3 regions of the Hoeflea sp. AS60 genome follow, and region 1 is predicted to be linked to each of the others. Evidence: riboswitches for the same ligand, from Rfam matches in the RefSeq annotation. Region 1 holds a riboswitch; each other region holds the start of a gene.
The links. A riboswitch is a leader RNA that binds a small molecule or an ion and turns the genes downstream of it on or off. The one in region 1 is predicted to bind cobalamin.

Region 2: linked by a shared signal. The riboswitch ahead of bluB (5,6-dimethylbenzimidazole synthase) and the one ahead of WNZ14_RS20765 (CbtB-domain containing protein) in region 1 are both predicted to bind cobalamin.
Region 3: linked by a shared signal. The riboswitch ahead of WNZ14_RS19980 (energy-coupling factor ABC transporter permease) and the one ahead of WNZ14_RS20765 (CbtB-domain containing protein) in region 1 are both predicted to bind cobalamin.

The regions. Positions count from the first base shown of each region.
Region 1 covers NZ_JBBMQP010000004.1:70,155-76,925, reverse strand. Annotated here, with positions in the region: gene cobN (cobaltochelatase subunit CobN) at 1-390, opposite strand, end outside; gene cobW (cobalamin biosynthesis protein CobW) at 396-1,448, opposite strand; gene cobU (bifunctional adenosylcobinamide kinase/adenosylcobinamide-phosphate guanylyltransferase) at 1,453-1,977, opposite strand; gene WNZ14_RS20770 (CbtA family protein) at 1,974-2,693, opposite strand; gene WNZ14_RS20765 (CbtB-domain containing protein) at 2,706-2,885, opposite strand; cobalamin riboswitch at 2,935-3,309, opposite strand; gene WNZ14_RS20760 (cobyric acid synthase) at 3,360-4,826, opposite strand; gene WNZ14_RS20755 (hypothetical protein) at 5,059-5,190, shown strand; gene WNZ14_RS20750 (ABC transporter substrate-binding protein) at 5,828-6,771, shown strand, end outside.
Region 2 covers NZ_JBBMQP010000002.1:211,849-218,619, reverse strand. Annotated here, with positions in the region: gene phnE (phosphonate ABC transporter, permease protein PhnE) at 1-1,511, opposite strand, end outside; gene phnE (phosphonate ABC transporter, permease protein PhnE) at 1,508-2,473, opposite strand; gene phnD (phosphonate ABC transporter substrate-binding protein) at 2,549-3,460, opposite strand; gene phnC (phosphonate ABC transporter ATP-binding protein) at 3,517-4,398, opposite strand; cobalamin riboswitch at 4,579-4,761, shown strand; gene bluB (5,6-dimethylbenzimidazole synthase) at 4,810-5,490, shown strand; gene WNZ14_RS11295 (DapH/DapD/GlmU-related protein) at 5,487-6,101, opposite strand; gene phnL (phosphonate C-P lyase system protein PhnL) at 6,098-6,771, opposite strand, start outside.
Region 3 covers NZ_JBBMQP010000003.1:173,221-179,991, forward strand. Annotated here, with positions in the region: gene WNZ14_RS19965 (ATP-dependent Clp protease proteolytic subunit) at 151-729, opposite strand; gene WNZ14_RS19970 (DEAD/DEAH box helicase) at 913-2,367, opposite strand; gene WNZ14_RS19975 (DMT family transporter) at 2,681-3,619, opposite strand; cobalamin riboswitch at 3,750-3,961, shown strand; gene WNZ14_RS19980 (energy-coupling factor ABC transporter permease) at 4,017-4,700, shown strand; gene WNZ14_RS19985 (threonine/serine dehydratase) at 4,880-5,854, shown strand; gene WNZ14_RS19990 (cation diffusion facilitator family transporter) at 5,909-6,771, opposite strand, start outside.

The sequences.
Region 1 (6,771 bases):
ATGATCCAGCGTCGACAGCGGCTCCAGCCCCGCATCAGGCCGGTCATCGCCGGGAAGCGCTGCAATCTTGAAACCATGCGCGACGGAGGCCGCATGCAGGCTCTCGAGCGCATAGGCGAAATAGCTGGCCCCGCCGAGTGCGCGCACGATCACCAGCTTCGCCTTCGGCGCCATCCTGGCGACAAAGGTGTCGACCGACATCGGGTGCTTGAGATCGGAAAGACTCGCCAGCCGCCACTTCAGCTGGCCAGTCGTCTGTCGTGCTGCGGCAATGCTCGCAAGCTCGGTGTCCGCCGCACTCAGGAACAGAATGTCGCCCGGGCTCTGGCCAAGATCGACGGCCTCATTGCCGTCGCTCAGGCTTCCCTTCTGTGCGACAAGAAGATGCATCCTGCTTAACCGGCGAGCCCGGCCAGGCTCTCGCGAATGGCAGCCTCGTCAATGTCATGCAGTCCGATGACGACGAGCCTGGTTTCCCGAGCCTCTCCGGCAGCCCATGGCCGGTCGAAATGCGTGTCGATCCGGCTTCCGACCGCCTGCACCACCATCCGCATAGGCTTGCCGGAAATGTCGGCAAAACCCTTGAGCCGCAGAATGTCGTGCGAAACGATCAGAGCCTTTAGGCCTTCGCTGAAGGCGGCCGCATCGCTGACCGGACCAAGCGAAACGACAAAGCTCTCGAACTCATCATGATCATGCTCATGGCCGTCCGCATGATGCAGCTCATGGTGCGACTTGCGGTTCGAAATATCGTCTTCGGTGCCGATACCCAGACCGAGCAGCACCTCTGGCGCCACCTCGCCCTGCCGCGCTTCGACGAAAATCGGCTTGCGCGACATGTGCTCCGATATTCCGGCGCGAACGCCTTCAAGATCTTCAGCGCTGATCAGATCGGCCTTGTTGAGAATGATCAGGTCGGCAGCGGTCAGCTGGTCCTCGAACAATTCCTCCAGCGGGCTTTCATGATCGAGTCCGTCATCCGCCAGCCGTTGCGCGTCAAGCTTGTCGTGATCGTGGGCGAAGCGGCCGGCAGCGACAGCGGCACTGTCAACGACCGTCACCACGCCATCGACGGTCACCTGCGTCTTGATGCCAGGCCAGTTGAAGGCCGCGACCAGCGGCTGCGGCAATGCAAGACCGGATGTCTCGATGACGATATGGTCAGGACGATCCTTGCGCGCCAGCAGCTTTTCCATGGTCGGGATGAAATCATCAGCCACGGTGCAGCAGATGCAGCCATTGGTCAGCTCGACAATGTCTTCCTCGCGGCACACTTCCTCGCCGCAGCCCTTGAGCACATCACCATCGACGCCCAGATCGCCGAATTCATTGATGATCAGCGCAATCCGCTTGCCCTTGGCGTTGGACAGCATGTGCCGGATCAGCGTGGTCTTGCCCGCGCCGAGAAAGCCGGTGATCACGGTTGCAGGAATTTTTGAACCCATCATGGCGTCAGCCCTTCATTTTGAGTGGCAGGCCGGCGGCGACGAAATAGACTTCGTCGGCCAGGCTTGCGATTAACTGGTGGAGGCGGCCGGCATGATCGCGAAACGCCCGCGCCATGGCATTGTCAGGCACGATGCCCAGCCCCACCTCATTCGATACAAAGACCACAGGCCCCTCAAGCGAAGGCAGTGATCCGGCAAGTTCGTCAAACGCGGCGTCGATGTCGTGCTCGCCGAGCATAAGATTGGTGACCCACAGGGTGAGGCAATCGACCAGCACCGGACGGTCGGCGCGTGTATTGGCTTCAAGCGACTTCGCCAGTTCCAGATGAGCCTCGATAGTCTCCCAGCCCTGCCCGCGCCGGTCCTGGTGTGAGGCAATGCGGTCGCGCATTTCGTCATCCCAGGCCTGACCCGTTGCCAGGTACAATCTTGATCCGGAGGCGCGTTCGACCAGGCCTTCGGCAAAACCGGATTTGCCCGAGCGGGCACCGCCCAGCACAAGCGTCACCTTTGGCAGACCGTCTGTCACGCCGCTCTTTCCTCGGGCACCCGAGACAGGAAATACCCCAGCAACCCGCCAAGCAGCAGCCAGAAGAACAAGGTTGTTGCAAGCGAGGCCGCAGCATAGGCAGAGGCGATATAGGCGGGTACTTCGCTCGACAGATCTTCGGGAATTGGCGAGCCCCAGATATGCGGTGCAACGATGATCACAACGCCCAGCACCTTGATCGGCCATTCTGGCCGCATGGCGAGACACCAGATCCCCACCGCTGAGGCGAGCACCGCAATCATCCACCAGCCCTGACGGTCACCAAGGTCGGCATAGGGAAAACCCGGAACCGCCGGTGGCAGGCTCATCGCAGGCGCAAGCTGGACGCAGAACCAGGCCGCTGCTCCCAGAAGAACACCCCGCGTGAGAGCTTGGCGGCCCCCGGGGAAATCCATCCCCGTCAGTAACGCCACGGCAGCGAGCATCAGCGCGAAGCCCGCTCCGGCAACCAGATTGGCAAGGATCGTATCGCCAAGCCGGCCAAAGCCAAGCATCGACCCATCATCACTATGGCCGTGATCTCCCGCATGTTCATGCGCGGGCTCGGCAGCACTGTGAGAATGGCCAGCTTCGCCATTCTCGTAGGCTTCCGCCTGCATGATCAGCGGAATGGTTTTGACATATTGGGCGGGCGTCATTGCGAAACCCGCAATGAGCCCGGCGGCAAGAGCCGCCAGGAGCAACCTGACAATCATAGGATCAATCCCTTAGTGGCAGGGAAAGCCGTAGGAATGACGGGTGTCGTGCGCTGCATCGTGCAGCGCCTGAGAGTTGGCGAGGCCAACCCCGAACACCAGTATGGAACCGATGACCAGCGCCATCAGTCCGGCAACAGTGCGCGCACCGATGCGATCGGTGAGTGAAAGCGTTTGAATCTTAACAGCCATGACAACCTCCGTGAATGGCTTCGGGAGAATACCTCTCCCAAAGGTCCGGCTCTCAACCGGTGCGAATGGCAGGTCTCCTGGCTCACGGGTCGCGTCGACGTTGCCGTCGAACATCAGCAAATGCCAACCTTCCCGACGTTTATGGCGGTCATGAAAACGGGACGATTCGTAGACAAAGAGGCGTCCGCGCCGATTGATCATGCCGCCACGTCAGTGGCGTTTCCGGTCCGGAGCTTCAAGTTGACGGAAAGACACCATTGTCTCCCGTCACTCTGGCATTCCGTGCCGGTGACATTTGCCTCGCCGCTCTACAGTCGCGGGGTCGGCTGCGATAAGGATGCCCTGATTGGGTCCACCCCGTCGCATTCCCTTTTGATCCTGAAAACCAGTTCGGTTTTCTGGAACCATTCGAACTTCAATTGATAGGGCTGACGCGGCGGGCTGTCAATCGCAGCTGCGCCATTGCCGCTTCCATCAGCGACCGATCTGAGCGGAAGCTTCCATCAGCCGTTCAAAGCCGACGAGTCGGTCAAGTTCACCGGCAATTTCATCGAGCGCCTTGTCCACATCGGCGCGGAAATTGGTCTCCCCGCCCCGAATGCCAAATTCCGCGAGGAGCTTCGCGCGGTAGGAATCCGAATCGAACAGGCCGTGCAGATAGGTCCCAGATACCTTGCCGTCGGCTGATATCGCGCCGTCGGGACGGCCATCGAGAAGCGTCATCGGCCGGGCACTATCCGGACCGCGACTGATACCGAGATGAATCTCGTAGCCCGACAAGCCCACATCGTACTCGGCGGACCGGGCTTCGATGTTGCGGACAGTCTTTTCGGGCGCCATCTCGGTGTCGATATCGAGCAACCCGAGCCCCTCGGCAGATGTCGCGCCACCTTCAAGCCCCTGCGGATCCAGCACACTCTGTCCCAGCATCTGGTAACCGCCGCAAATACCGATTATGCGACCGCCGCGCCGGCGGTGCGCCTGCAGATCTTTGTCCCAGCCCTGCTGACGGAAATCGTTGAGATCGGAAATCGTCGATTTCGACCCCGGCAGGATAACAAGACCGGCATCTTCGGGCAGCCGCTCACCGGGCCGCACGAACACGAGTTCGACTTCCGGTTCGGCCTTGAGCGGGTCGAAATCGTCGAAATTGGCGATCCGCGACAAGATTGGTACTGCCACCTTGAGCGCCCGCGCGTCTCCCCGGACCAGCCGCTCGAGTGCCACCGAATCCTCAGCAGGCAGTCGCGCTGCGGCTTTCAGCCATGGTATCACACCAAGACACGACCAACCGGTAAAACCGTCGACAGCAGCAATGCCGTCATCAAACAGGCTGACATCACCGCGAAACTTGTTGATGAGGTAGCCAACGATCATCGCCCGGTCTTCGTCGGGCAGGATTGTGTGGGTCCCGACCAGCGATGCGATCACCCCTCCCCGGTCGATGTCACCGACCAGCACCACCGGAACCCGGGCCGATGTCGCAAATCCCATATTGGCGATATCGCCTGGTCTGAGATTGATTTCCGCCGGAGAGCCGGCGCCTTCAACCAGCACAAGATCCGCCTGCTCCGATACACGGCCGAAACTGTCGAGGACCGCCGCCATCAGCTGGGGCTTGAGCTTCTGGTAATCGCGGCCCTTTGCATGCCCGAAGACCTTGCCCTGAACCACCACTTGCGAACCGGTTTCCGATTGAGGTTTGAGCAGCACCGGGTTCATGTGCACACTGGCAGGCACCCGGCAGGCCAGTGCCTGCAGCCACTGCGCCCGGCCGATTTCGCCGCCATCATCGGCGACCGCGGCGTTATTGGACATGTTCTGCGGCTTGAACGGCCGGACCTTCAGTCCGTGATTAGCCGCGAGCCGGCAAAAGCCCGCAACCAGTGCGGTCTTGCCAACATCCGAACCTGTTCCCTGAAACATCAACGCCCGTGTCATGGGACCGTCGATAGCACCGCAAACAGCAGATCAAAAGGCTTTTTCAAGCGCTCGCGCTAACCATTCGTTCACCGCGTTTTCAAACCTTCGGCAATTTCTTTTTGCGACATCTGAATTGCGACATGCCGCGGCGGATTCAATGCAGCTCACCCCACCCGATAAGCATAGAGCAGCGGCAGATGGTGATTGCCATTTGAATAATGTCGTCAACACCAAACGGAAGGACATCGCCATGCTTTATGTATTCAACTCCGCCAATCGCGTTCAGATCGCATGGAACAACGTGCTTCCGGTTCAGAAGGCTAACGAGAAGCGCAAGTCAGGCATTCTCAACAGCCTCATCCGCACCCTTTCCGCAGGTTGAAGCCACCCAACGGCGCCCTTCGGGAAAGCGTGTTTGAACGAGATTTCAGAAGGCCGGATGAGCGATCGTCCGGCCTTTTTATTTTGACCGGTCAGCCCTTCAAATGCGAAGGCCGCCCGGATCGTGAGATCCGGGCGGCCTGCCAAATACACTGACGCCCTCACAAATACGCGCGAGGTTCGCGACATCCCGGTACGCAATACCTTATCCGGGATGGTCGGCGGTTGTCCCCCGCCGTGGAAACAGGTTTAACCCGGACATCGTTACCGGAGCGTTAGTGAAACCCTAAGCAATCATGAATCATGCATTTTATTTGCACTGCCTGCATTGGCATGATGCGGCGCACCATCGGTGACCACCTGAATCACGAATTCTCAATGATACGGTTGATTTCTTTCACCAAGTCCTTACCCTGAAGGGCGGTAAATCAACCGGCCAATCGCTTGCGACAGAGTTCCGTGGGTTCCAATTGCGTCGTCTGATGTCGCCTTCGCGTCTTATTTAGCGTGAAAATTGGTTTTCAATGACCATGAGGCGGTCTGCCTTCAATTCCATCGGTTTCCGGTAAACAGCAGTGACCGGATCTGCCGAAAAATGGAACAACCACTGCATCAATTAAGACTGGGAGGTCTTACACATGAAGAAGCTTCTCGCTTCCACCGTTCTCGCCGTTGGCCTTATGGGCTTTGCCGGCGCAGCATCCGCAGAAGATTGCGGACGCGTGACTATCGCCAACATGAACTGGGCCTCGGCCGAAGTTCTGGCCAATATCGACGAAATCATTCTCTCTGAAGGTTATGGCTGCCAGGCAGAACTGGTTGCCGGTGACACCACACCGACACTCACTTCAATGGTTGAAAAGCAGGAACCGGATGTTGCTCCGGAAGCCTGGATCAACTCGCTGCGCACCCTGCTCGACGCAGCTGTTGCAGAAGGCAAGCTTGACTATGCGTCCGAATCGCTCAGCGATGGCGGCGTTGAAGGCTGGTGGATCCCGAAATATTTCGCGGAAGCCCATCCTGAAATCAAGACAATTGACGATGCTCTTGCACACCCTGAACTTTTCCCTGCTCCCGGCATGGAAAATGCAGGCAAGGGCGGCGTCTACAACTGCCCTGAAGGCTGGGGCTGCCGCATCATCACAACCAACCTTTTCAAGGCCTATGGCGCTGAAGAAAAGGGCTGGGTAACAGTTGAAACCGGTTCCGCTGCCGGTCTCGACGGCTCGATCGCCAAGGCTTACGAGAGCGAAGATCCGTGGCTCGGTTACTATTGGGCTCCAACCGCTATCCTCGGCAAATACGAGATGGTCAAGCTCGATCATGGCGTGCCGCACGACAAGGCTGAATGGGACCGTTGCACATCGATCACCGATTGCCCGGATCCAGTCAAGAACGCCTGGTCGAAGTCGGAAGTCTACACTGTCGTGACCGACAGCTTCAAGAAGCGCGCTGGACCGGCCTATGACTACCTTGCCAACCGCAGCTGGCCGAATTCCACTGTGAACACCTTGCTTGCCTGGATGGCTGACAACCAGGCTACAGGTGAAGCCGGAGCCCGTCATTTCCTCAAGGAAAATGA
Region 2 (6,771 bases), on a different contig from region 1:
CGCAGTCGCGAGGAAATCGTGTCAAAAATGTAGACCACGATCAGGATCAGCATCACCATGTAGGCAACATTCTCCCAATCCGCATTGGTGCGCATCGCCTCCCACAATTTGAGACCGATGCCACCCGCGCCAACCGCACCGATGATGGTCGCCGAGCGGGTGTTGGATTCCCAGAAATACAGCGACTGACTGACGAACACCGGCAAGACCTGCGGCACGACGCCGAACCGCTGAATCAGCAACGGATTCGCACCCAGCGAACGTACACCCTCGCGTTGTTTCTCGTCGATGTTTTCCAGGGCCTCGGAGTAAAGTTTTCCGAGCGTCCCGGTATCGGTGAAGAAAATGGCGGAAATGCCGGCGAGCGGTCCGGGGCCGAATGCGCGCGTGAAAAACAGTGCCCAGATCAGCATGTCGACCGAGCGAAGGAAGTCAAACAGCCGTTTCACCACCTGGTTGGTCAGGAAACTCGGGGTGATGTTGCGCGCCGCCATAAAGGACAAGGGAAAAGCGATTGCAGTGGCGAACAGCGTGCCGACGAACGCCATGACAATCGTCTGTCCGAGCTTGATGAACACATCGCCATGCTGCCATTCGGCATTGTTGAGGAAATTATCAACAGCAAGCGACAGGTTGGATTGCTCCGGCTTTATCCGCTCTCCCCAGAGAACTGTCGCTGCGACATCGCCAAAGCCGCGGTTCCAGAACGGAGAAGACGTGTCGAACACAAAATTCTCCCAGCCCAGGAACCGTTGCCGGACTTTGACCTCGTCGTCTTCAATTTCAACTCGGCCGGCAAATCCGAAACTGGCGATCATTTTTTCACCTTCGCGGCGATTGACCACCCATTCAGGCAGAGCGCTGTCGGCCCGCACAAGACCGTCAGATCCGATATTGAGGACAACCGTCTCCGAGCCGCGTTTCAGCGTCACCCGGTAAGGTTCAACCAGAACCGAACCCGAACTCATGTCGACATCGACACGGACCGGCAGAATTTTCCGTTCCGAGGTCGCTGGCGTCGCCGCTGTCGATGACCCGGCATCCGCCGCAGCGCCGCCGAGCGCCGCACCCGGCGCCATGAAACCTGTCGACGTTCCCTTGGCGCCTGGATTCATGAAGCCCGTTGCCGCAGGCGGCGCCTCGGCCGGTGCGGCTTTCGTGGCCTTTGTTATCACCGTCACTTCGGCATTCTCGGTCACCAGCCAGTCTGGCTTGGGGTCGGAGCCAAGCGGAGAATATTTTGGAAACTCCACCTCCAGATACCCGTCGTGATAAACGATATCCGGTCGCACTTCGTACGAGATCCAGTCAGCGAGATAGCTTCCGGCAATATCCCAGCTGCCGCGCTGAAAAACCTGCCCGATGGCAAACAGGTTCCAGGCAAAAACCAGGTAAAGGCCGACGGCCGCAACCATCACAACCTTGCCGTAACGGGTCAGAAACGATCGGTTGAACACATCCGGGTAGCGCCCGACAATATCGTCAATCTGGCTTGCAGTCATCGCGGTCATGACAAGGCTCCTGCACGGGCACTGGTAAAGGCCTGCTCGCCGACCACACGTTTGCGCAACCAGGCAGAAAGCTGATCAACCGCAATCACGGTGATGAGCAGCAGAAGGACGATGGCAATGGTCTTGGCCTCATGGCCGCGACTGATCGACAGCCGCAGGGCTTCCCCGATGCCACCGCCACCAACTGCGCCGATGATCGTTGAGGCGCGCACATTGATTTCGAGCCGAAGGAGAGTGTAACTCAGGAAATTCGGCAGCACCTGCGGCACCATTCCAAACCGAACCCTCTCGACCCAGCTGCCGCCAACCGCGCGCAATCCTTCGTCGGGCTTCATGTCCGCGTTTTCCACCACCTCGAAGAACATTTTCCCCAAGGAACCAATCGTGTGGATCGCAACGGCAATGATTGCCGGCACCGGGCCGAGCGACAGAATTGCTGCAAAGAACCCGGCGATCACGATCTCCGGGAAGGCCCGGAGAATTTCCAGAAAACGCCGCACGAAACCACGCAGCCAGCCTCTCGTCGTCAGGTTCGAAGCCGCAAGGAAGCAGAGCAGGAAGCCGAAGGTGAAGCCGATGATGGTCGAGACGATGGCGATGTTGATGGTCTCGATCATCTTGTAGACATATTCGGGCATGTAGAGACTGTCGGTCAGCCACACTCGACCGACTGGATAGTCATATTTCAGCGATCCGTCCGCATAGGGGCTCGGAAGATCGAACAGTGCGCGCCAGACTTCCCATCCGTCGCGAGGGATCATGTCGCCGAAGAAATCGAAAAAATGTGGCAGCCGGTCCCAGAACTTGCCGGCATTGGTCTCGTTGGCAAACCATAGAGAACCCGCCAAAGCCATCATGAGAAGCGCAAGCCCCAGGCCTGTGTAGATACGCCGTTGCCGGGCCAAAGCCTGCCAGTGCCGCTCGGTCTCGATGACCATCTGTGAATGTCGGGGCGTTGTCATGATGAGGTCCTGTACTGACAGGTAAAACCGCGGCCCCTTGAACAAGGGACCGCGGCGATGTGATGCGGATGAGGCTTACGAGCCGATCTTGGCCTTGCGAGCGTCGATGATCGCCTGGTAGAACGAAGGATCAACTTCGGTATAGCCCTTGTAATCGCCGCCCTGGATCGCGGAGAAGCACTCCGGATCGCTTTCAGGCAGGGCCATCATGAAGTCCTTGAACTTGGTCTTCATGTCTGTATCCATCGTTGAGCGAACAACGATCGGACCGTTCGGGATCAGCGGCGACTTCCAGAGTTCGACCAGATCGCCCATATCGACGATGCCCTTGTCGACCATCTTCTTCAGGTTGCCGGAGGTATAGCCGTCCTTGAATTCGCCAACGCCCGAAGCCCAGGTTGTGCCAGCGTCGAAGTTGCCCTTGACCACTTCGAGGACGAGGTTTTCATGACCGCCGCCAAAGCCGGTTTCAGCGAAGAAATCGGCAATTGGCATGCCGATGGCAGCCGGCAGGGTAACCGACGGGATCAGAAAGCCCGAGGTGGAGTCCGGATCGGCAAAGCCGAGCTTCTTGCCCTTGAGGTCTTCAAGCTTGGTCATGCCTGAATCCTTGCGAGCGACCATCACCGAGTAGTAGCCGGTGGCGCCATCGGTCTGGATGGTGGTCAGGATAGGCTCGACTGCCTTCGGATCATCAAGATAGACCTTGGCGTAGCCAGATGCGCCGAGTTCGGCATAATCGAGCGTGCCACCAAGCAGGCCCTGGATAACGCCGTCATAATCGGCAGCGGGGAAAAGCGAAACCTTTTCAACGCCGAGAACGGCAGGCAGCTTTTCTGTCATGCACTGGAAACTGCGCAGACGGTCGGCTTCGTTTTCGCCACCGAGAATACCGATGCGGAAGTCCTTGAGGTCTTCAGCAACTGCAGGCTGGACAGCGATGACGGCAGCGAACGATGCCGCTGCGAGAAGGGCTTTCTTGATCATGGATCTGCTCCTGGTTCGGACCGGCGTCTTGCCGGCAATTCCGTGGGTTGAGCCTGTTACGCTGGCAAGGCGACCCCGGTGGCTGCAGTTCTCGCGCGAAGCGCGGGCTGCAGTGGACCGGTGGATTTCGGTTTGGCCGGCACAACTGGTTGACCGGCTGAAATGGATGTCGATGTGATGGATTCAGAGATTTCCGTGCCATCGTCGGAGGCGCCGTAGATCATCCGGACGGCTTCGGTGGTAAGTTCATCGGGCGGGCCATCGAAAACCACCTTGCCACCCGCCATGCCGATCACCCGCTCGCAATAGTGGCGCGCAGTATCAAGCGTATGCAGGTTGGTGATCACCGTGATGCCTTCACGTTCATTGATGTCCTTGAGCGCATCCATCACAATCTGCGCATTGAGCGGATCAAGCGAAGCGATCGGCTCATCAGCCAGGATCATCGATGGCGACTGCATCAGGGCCCGGGCAATGGCGACGCGCTGCTGCTGGCCACCAGACAGCGTGCCTGCCATCTGAAGCGCGGTCTGGGCGATGCCGAGCCGCTCCAGTGCGGCAAGCGCGTTGGCGCGCTCTTCGACAGTGAAGATGTTGAGAATGTTGAGCACTGTCGAACGGTGATTGAGGCGACCGAGCAAGACGTTGGTCAGCACATCAAGCCGCGGCACAAGATTGAACTGCTGGAAGATCATCGCACAATCACGATGCCAATTGCGGAGCCCGCCGCCATTCAGGCCCGAGACCGTCTTGCCCTTGAACCGGATCTCTCCGCTGCTCGACGGTGTCAAACGGTTGATCATGCGCAGAAGCGTGGACTTGCCTGCTCCCGAACGTCCAATGACGCCGACCATCTGGCCCTCGGGAATTGAGAGTGTGACTGCATCAACGGCTATGTTGTTGCCAAAACGGCGGGTCACATCGGTCAATTCAAGCATAAGCAAATCCTCTGAGATCACGTTTGGTTTTGTGACTTTCGAGGATTGGACTAGCCCAGCCATGTGAAGGCGCGATGTCGGTTTGATGTCAGTTTTGTTACGATCCACAGCCGTCCTGCCGAACAAGCAAAAACCCACATATTTCTGCAGTTTTGATGCTTGCACTCCGGCCACCGCCATGGCCCTATGCAAGTGTCTGGTGCCCGTGACATGCGGGAGAATCGGGAATTCGGTGAAAATCCGGAACGTGCCCAACGCTGTGACGGGGATGGTCTGAGCGACATGCCACTGGGAGAGACCCGGGAAGGCGCGCAGACCAGATGATCCGAAGTCAGAAGACCGGCCAGACGTCATAGCCTTTGAGCGCATGGACAGCGCTGCGGGGTGTTACGGATTGTTGGGGATCAAACAATGCCGAATACATCAATGCTGACTGCAGCCAGGGCTTTCGATACGGCTGAACGCGACGCCGTATACAAAGCCATCTTCACCCGCCGCGACGTGCGCGACCAGTTCCTGGCGACCCCTGTTCCTGATGACGTGGTGCGCCGTCTGCTGGAGGCCGCCCACAACGCGCCATCGGTCGGCTTCATGCAGCCGTGGAATTTCATAACTATCAGGGATCAAAGTGTTCGCGATCGTGTCGCCGACGCGTTCGGTCGCGCCAATGATGAAGCAGCCACAATGTTCCCTGAAGCGCGGCAATCGAAATACAAGTCGCTCAAGCTCGAGGGCATCCGCAAGGCGCCGCTCAATATCTGCGTCACCTGTGACCGTGATCGCGGTGGTGATGTCGTTCTGGGGCGAACCCACACTTCCAAAATGGATCTCTACAGCACCGTCTGCGCGGTGCAGAACCTATGGCTCGCGGCGCGCGCCGAAGGCATCGGCATGGGTTGGGTCAGCATCTTTCGCGACGCCGACCTCAAATCCATTCTCGGTATTCCCGACAGGATCGAGATCGTCGCCTATCTGTGTCTGGGCTATGTCGATGAGCTCTATGAGCGGCCAGAACTTGAGGTCAAAGGCTGGAACCGCAGACTGCCCCTCGATGAGCTGATTTTCGAGGAGTGCTGGCAGGGAGAGATTTAACCGCCGTGGCGCTCGAGAAATTCCTCGGCCGGCAGCGACCGGAAATCCTTGAGCGCGGCATGAAGCCGGTCATGCTCCCAGTCCCACCAGGCGAGCGCATCGAGACGGCTGGCGATATCATCGGAAAAACGCTGCCTGATCGTGCGTGCCGGCACACCGACGGCGATGGCGAAATCGGCGACATCTCTTGTTACCACCGCGTTGGCGCCGATGCTGGCGCCATTGCCGATTTTCACGCCCGGCATCACAACCGCGCCGTGCCCGATCCAGCTGTCGTGACCGATCGTTATCCCCTGCCCGGCGCGCCAGTCAAAGAACTCCTGATCATCTGCCGCACCGTCAAAATACCACGACGACCGGTAACTGAAATGATGCAAGGACGCCCGCTCCATCGGGTGCATGCTGGCATAGATCCGCACATGGGAAGCGATGTTGGCGAATTTGCCGATATTGGCATACGCAATTTGCGTGTTCTCGACGCAGTAGGAATAGTCGCCCATGGTTGAATGCGCCACGGTGCAGTTGGCGCCGACTTCGGTGTAGCGTCCAAGCGTCGAATCCACGATCTTGGCGGTGGAGTGCACCAGAGGCGTATCAGACAATCTGGTCATGCAGCAGACTTTCCAGTGGCAAAGGCGGAGACGTCGATGACGTGATCAGCCACTGCATTGCGCACGTCATGATCGTGGAAAATCCCGAGAAGTGCTGCACCATCGGCCTTCTTGCGGGCGATCAGGCTGATGACCACCTCACGGTTGGCCGCATCGAGCGACGCCGTCGGCTCGTCAAGCAGCAGCACCGGATGATCGGTGATGAAACCGCGCGCAATGTTGACGCGTTGCTGTTCGCCGCCCGAAAACGTCGCCGGCGGCAGCGACCAGAGTTTTTCGGGAAGATTGAGTTCGGTAAACAGCTCTCGCGCCCGTTCATGCGCTGTCTCCTGCGCCACACCGCGGATCATCAGTGGCTCCGCAGCCACATCCAGCGCCGAAACCCGCGGCACCGCGCGCAAAAACTGGCTGACATAACCGATCGTGTCGCGCCGGATCTCCAGCACAGTGCGCGGAGATGAACTGGCGATATCGATGTGACGGCCATGGTGCTGCACCAGGATCTGGCCGCTGTCGCAGCCGTAATTGCCGTACAGCATCTTCAGGATCGAGCTCTTGCCGACGCCTGACGGGCCGCCAAGCACCGCGCATGATCCGGCCTTGAGCGAGAATGATACATTGGCGACAACCGGCAATTCGACGCCGCCGCGCATGTGCATGATGAAGGTTT
Region 3 (6,771 bases), on a different contig from region 1:
CGGCGCTCGCGCCGCGTCGCCTCACGCTCCTAGCCAGATCATGAAATCCCTGCTTTCAAACGATTCCATCTAAAGATGATCGGCTCTAAACAAAAAGCCCCCGCCGGTTCTCACCAGCGGAGGCTTGAATGGTAAGCGATTGAGCTCGGCTCAGATTTCGCTCTGGCTGGTGATGATCTTGCCCACCAGGCCGTATTCCTTGGCATCCTCTGCCGACAGCCAGTAATCGCGGTCGGTGTCAGCTGCGATCTTTTCGATCTTCTGGCCGGTGGCCTTGGCGAAGATCGCGTTCAACCGGGCATTCATCTTGATGATTTCGCGCGCCTGGATCTCGATATCAGAAACCATGCCGCGGGTGCCGCCGGATGGTTGATGCAGCAGGAAGCGGGTGTTGGGCAGGCAGAGGCGCTGCTCTTTCGGCACAGAGACATAAATCAGTGCGCCTGCGGAGGCGACCCAGCCGGTTCCGATGATCCAGACCTTGGGCTTGATGAAGCCGATCATGTCATGGATCGAATCGCCCGATTCCACATGGCCGCCCGGTGAATTGACGAAGATGCGGATATCATCGTCGCTGGCCGCAGCAAGCGCTGCAAGCTGGGCGCTGACCTTGTGCGCCAATTCCTGGGTAATGCCACCATAGATGAAGATCGAGCGCGATTTGAACAGGTTTGCTTCCGCTTCCTTGCCCAGCGGCAGTTCTGTCGTCTTCTCTTCTTCGTCGCTCATAAGCCAGTCTCCGTGTGATTGCATGTCTCGCAGATAGTACGATACGGCCCGCGAAACAATGGCTGAACAGCGAATGGGTTTCCAACATGCAAATGGCGCAGCGAAAAATCGCTGCGCCATTTGCGTCTTTACTCTCTCACGCCGAACCTGAAATCAGCTCCGGCGGAAATCCGGCGACTGGTATCAGCCGCGAGCAATTGCCTTGTCGCCAGCCTGCTCAGGCCGCGGACGGCGATCGCTGCGGCGACGACGCGACTTTGCTGCCGGCTGATCACCATTCTGATTTGCGGCTGCTGCCGGCTGATGCCGGTTGCCGCCGGGCTTTCCTGCCTGCTGACCATTGCCGGAGTTGCGACCCTGGCCTTGCGGCTTTCCACCCTGGCCCTGACGTTGATCGGGCCTGCGGCCCTGACCCTGCGGCTTGGCGCCTTGCGGCCGTGCACCCTGGCGCGGACGCTGGGTCTTGTTCAGCGGAGCAAAATCGCCATCAGGATCAGCCAATGCGTCGACATAGGTGCCTTCAGGCGCCTTTTCGACCGGAATCTCTGTCTTCAGCATCTTTTCGATGTCGCGCAGAAGCGAACGTTCGTCTGGTGCACAGAAGGTCACGGCAGTGCCTTCAGCGCCAGCGCGCGCGGTGCGGCCGATGCGGTGAACATAAACTTCCGGCACATTCGGCAGCTCGTAATTGACCACCAGGGTCACGCCCGGCACGTCAATGCCACGGGCAGCAATGTCGGTGGCGATCAGCACAGGCACGGTGCCGGCGCGGAAACCTGCAAGCGCGCGTTCGCGCTGGCCCTGAGACTTGTTGCCGTGGATGGCGGCTGCGTTGAAGCCATCCGTTTCAAGCCGCTTGACGGCCTTGTCGGCGCCGCGCTTGGTGCGGGTGAACACGATCACGCGTTCGCCCTTGCGGTCACGGATCAGCGAAGCCAGTGCGCCCATCTTGGCAGGTGTCGGCATGTGCATGACCGAATGCTCGACGCGGTCGGCAGTCTTCTTGGCAGGAATCACCGACACTTCGATCGGGTCCTTCAGATGACGGTCGGACAGCTGGCGGATTTCCTTGGGCATGGTCGCCGAGAACAACAGGGTCTGGCGATTTTGCGGCGTCATCGCGAGAATGCGCTTGATCGCCGGCATGAAGCCGATGTCGAGCATCTGGTCAGCCTCGTCGAGCACCACGACTTCAATTTCGTTGAGCGAGACAGCGCGCTGCTCGATCAGGTCCATCAGCCGGCCCGGGGTGGCGATGAGAATATCGATACCGCCAGCCAGCGCCTTGATCTGCGGGCGGATCGAAACACCGCCAACAACAACGGACGAGGTCAGATGCAGCTTGCGACCGTAGTCCTTGACGCTCCGGGCAATCTGGGCGGACAGTTCGCGGGTCGGCGAAAGGATCAGCGCACGGACTTTCTTCGGCGCGGCTTTCTTGCCGGGCGCGAGGCGATGCAGGATCGGCAGCGAGAACGCTGCGGTCTTGCCGGTGCCGGTCTGCGCCAGGCCGATAACGTCACGGCCTTCGAGAACGGGAGGGATAGCCTGCACCTGGATCGGTGTCGGTGTGGTCAGGTGAAGACCATCAAGCGTGTCGAGGAGGGCCTTGGACAGACCGAGTTCGGAAAACAACATGGTATAACTTTCGAATTTTGGGCAATACGTCGGGGGAGCGCTTGCGCGCTGCCATTCGCGGACCATGCCCGATCACAAAATTCCCGCCGGCTACGGCATGACCGCAATCGGAGGAGTTCGGGTTGGGCGCATCGCCGCTGGCCGACGCGAAATTTCAAGGTGGACGTTAGGGGAAGTCAGAACACGCTCATCTCGACTCTAAGGAGGCGTGCAGCGGCCGATTTGGCCCCTATCCAGTTGCGCCTCTTAGGCCTGATAATTGCGGCTGTGTCAAGGCAGGGGGCAGATTTTCGCTGCATCGCAGCAAACAAGCTTAACTGAATATGCGCTCTTTCTCCTCACCCGGAAGGCTCGCAGCCACACTGCGAATGGACTTTCCCGGCGTCAGCGCAATTGCCGAAATGACGATGGCGCAGGCAATCCACTGCGCCAAGCCGATCGGCTCCGCAAAGGCAAACCACCCCACCAGAAACATTGTCGGCAGCTCGAAACTTCCGGCAATCGCAGTCCGTGCGGTGCCTATGGCGGGCGCAGCGACGGTGTAGAGAAGTTGTGGAACAAGCGCCGAACCAAAGGCGATGCCAGCCACAAGCCACCAGCCTGACACAGTGCCGGGGACAAGCGCTGCAATCGGCGTGGCGATCATCAATGGCAAAAGCCCTAGCACAGAACCGAGACTGACGCAGGCGATGCGCGCCACCGGATTGAGCACTGTGAGCTTGTGCACCAGCACATTGATGCCAAACCCGAATCCCAGAGGCGCTGCCAACGACAAAATCAGGGCGGGCATCTGATCGACAGTCACTGCACCCGGTGAGGTGGCAAGTGCAGCTGCCGCGATGATCATCAGTGACGCCAGAACGGCGCGGCGACCCGGCTTATCTCCGAACATCAGCCAGGCAATCAGCAGCGTAAACACCGGGTATGTCATGTAGAGAATGCCCGCTGTCGACACGGGAACAATCTCCACCGCGCGAACATAACCGATCCACCCCACGCCCATGCCGACACCGGCGATCAGGCCCCAGAGCAGAGCAGGCCATCTGGCCCTGGCGCGCCAGACGAAGGGCACAAGTACAATTGCCGCAAAAGCATACCGGAAAAAGGCAATGGCGTGCGGCGCGATGCCTTCAGCAGTCAGCGAACGGGCAAAATACGGGACCAATCCGAACCCGACCGATGCTGCGATGACACCAAGGGTTGCCAGCCCGGGGCCGAGCCAGTGCGGAAAGTCGGTGTTTTCAGTCCTCATGAAGATTGAGTAACAGTCAGCTCCAACACGGGCAATCCGCCTCGGCAGCCTGCCCCACGGAAAAGCTGCAAAGTTGCGGGATGCGGCTTAAAACGTCGTGTTTTCAGATTGCTATCTGGTCAGCTCCAGAATACGAATTGCTTGTTCGGGTTCCATGAAGGCCAAGCTTTCGGGATTAAAGGGGAACACGGTAGGGACGACCTGAAACAGGGCCCGATCCGTGGCTGCCCTCGCAACTGTGAGCGTGAGTCGCATCCATAATGCCACTGGGGATCCCCCGGGAAGGCGGATGACGGCGATCAAGCGCAAGCCAGGAGACCTGCCCGGACTATGGAATCCGCAGTCGCGGGTTTCCAACTCCAACCTCTTGCACGATGGGTGCAGAAAGGGCTTAGAAATGCATATTGAACCCGGCGTCGTAGACGGCGCAAAACTGGCTTTGAGCTACGCAACCGCGGCTGCGGCAGGCGGCCTGACACTGAAGATGTCCTGGGACACGATCCGCGAGGATGGCGGCGCAACCGCGCTGGCGATGCGCTCGGTGATCACCACGCTTCTCGTCTTCACGTTCTTTGAAGTGTTTCCGCATCACGCTGTTGGCGTCTCGGAAGTCCACCTCATCCTCGGCTCGACGCTTTACCTGATGTTCGGCGCCGGTCCGGCAGCGATAGGCCTGGCTTTGGGTCTTTTGATCCAGGGCGTGCTTTTCGCTCCCTTCGATCTGCCGCAATATGGCATGAACGTCACCACATTGCTGGTGCCGCTCTACGCAATGTCGCTCATTGCCAAGCGGATCATCCCGGCGGCGACCGCCTACAAGGATGTGTCCTACAAGCAGGCGCTTGCGCTTTCGACCAGCTACCAGGGTGGCATTGTCATGTGGGTCGGTTTCTGGGCACTTTATGGCCACGGCTTTGGCGTTGAAAATCTGTCGCAGATCGCGGCCTTCGGTGGCGCTTACATGCTGGTCGTGATTGTCGAGCCGCTCGCCGATCTCGGCGTTCTGGCTATCGCCAAGAACTGGCACAAGCTTGATGGCACTCCGATTGTCAGCAACCGGGTTTACGGCCACGCTGCCTGAGCAAGCGAGCCATACCAAGTGATACGCCGCGTGAGCCAGCCTCGCGCGGCGTTTTTTGTGTCCCATGAAATCAATTGATTGTACCCATCTGTCAGGCCTGCCGCATACTGCCTCAAACGGCGTAAGTTCCGCGTGATTTTTCAATCGCACACAGGCCGGCCATTCAGATTGGGAAACAGATGAACATCGAGATGATCCGCGAAGCGCAAGCCCGGCTTGAAGGCCATGTCCGCCGCACGCCCTTGCTCAACTCTCCGTTCCTCGATGAGATTGCAGGCCGACGCGTCTGGGTCAAAGCGGAATGCCTGCAACACACAGGCAGTTTCAAGTTTCGCGGCGGATGGTCGGCGCTGTCGGGGATGGCCCCTGACCTTCGGGCACGCGGCGTCATCGCCTTTTCCAGCGGCAACCATGCCCAGGGTGTGGCTTTGGCTGCTGCGCGGCACGGCGCACGCGCTATCATCCTCATGCCATCCGACGCACCAAAGATGAAAATCGACAATACCCGTACCTTGGGTGCGGAAGTGGTTCTCTACGACCGCGCCACAGAGGACCGGGACGAGATCTGCGCCCGGCTGACGGCGGAGCACGGCCTGACGCTGATCAAACCCTTCGATGACCCGATGGTGATTGCCGGTCAGGGCACCTGTGGGTTGGAAATCGCCGAACAGGCAGCTGCGGAAGGCATTTCGCAAGCGGATATCCTTGTCTGCTGCGGCGGCGGTGGATTTGCCTCAGGCATTGCACTGGCTTTGGAGGCTAACGCTCCAAAGCTTCGGGTACGTACGGCGGAGCCCGAAGGATTTGATGACATGGCTCGCAGCCTGGCTTCCGGCACCATCGAGCGCAACAGTCGGATGTCTGGCTCGCTTTGCGACGCAATCCTCACCCCGCAGCCCGGCGATCTGACATTCCCGATCCTGTCGCGGCTTGCAGGCCCGGGCCTGGCGGTGAGTGAGGATGAGGCGCTGCAGGCCATGGCGTTTGCGTTTTCGCGGCTCAAACTGGTTGCCGAACCCGGAGGCGCAGTCGCCCTGGCGGCCGCCTTGTTTCATGCCGATGAAATCGAGGGAGAGGATGTGATTGTCACCATCTCCGGCGGAAATGTGGATGCGGGCATGTTTCACATGGCGCTGGAGCGGTTCGGCGCATAATCGAGAACGCCGGCTTTCAATCGGCAAGCTGATCACAACCGGCCCGCTCTATTCTCAGGTCAACAGAACGCCTTCGTCCTTGGCCTTGTGACTGGGTTCCACATGGATGATCACCCGAATGCCTTCGACCCCATTGCGGAGTGCTGACTCGAGCCGGTCGCAAATCCGGTGTGATTCCTCAACACTCATGTTGCCGTCCACCACCAGGTGAAACTCGACGAACGACACCCGGCCAGCCATGCGGGTCCGGATATCGTGCGCTTCGATAGCGCCTTGGGCCTCGGCCTTGATGATGGTCTGGATGCGCAGTTCGTCGGCAGGATCGACCGCCCGGTCCATCAACCCGTTGACGGAGGACGAGATCACCTTCCAGCCCTGCCACAGAACGTTCATTGCGACAATGATCGCCAGCAGCGGATCGAGACGCGGCTGATCCAGCGCAAGCGCCAGACCCAGCCCAAGGATCACGCCTACCGACGTGACCACATCTGACAGGATGTGATGACCATCTGCCTGCAGTGCCGGGGATCGATGCCGACGGCCAAACCGCAACAGAACTGCCGCCCAGATCCCGTTGACAAGCGCGGCACTCGCATTGACAGCCAAACCAAGCGCTGGCGCTTCGATCCGTTGCGGCGCCAGGAGCCCGCCGGCCGCTTCATGCACGATCAACAACGCTGCCACGACAATAAGCACGCCTTCCAGCACGGCGGAAAAATACTCCGCCTTGTGGTGACCATAGGGGTGATCGGTGTCAGCCGGTTTCTGGGCGTAACCAATGGCAAAGAACGCCGCCAGCGCGGCGATCACGTTGACGATGGATTCAAGCGCATCGGAATAGAGCGCGATCGAGCCGGTTAAATGCCAGGCGACGAATTTCAGTCCCATCACTCCAAACGCCAGAGGGATGGACCAGA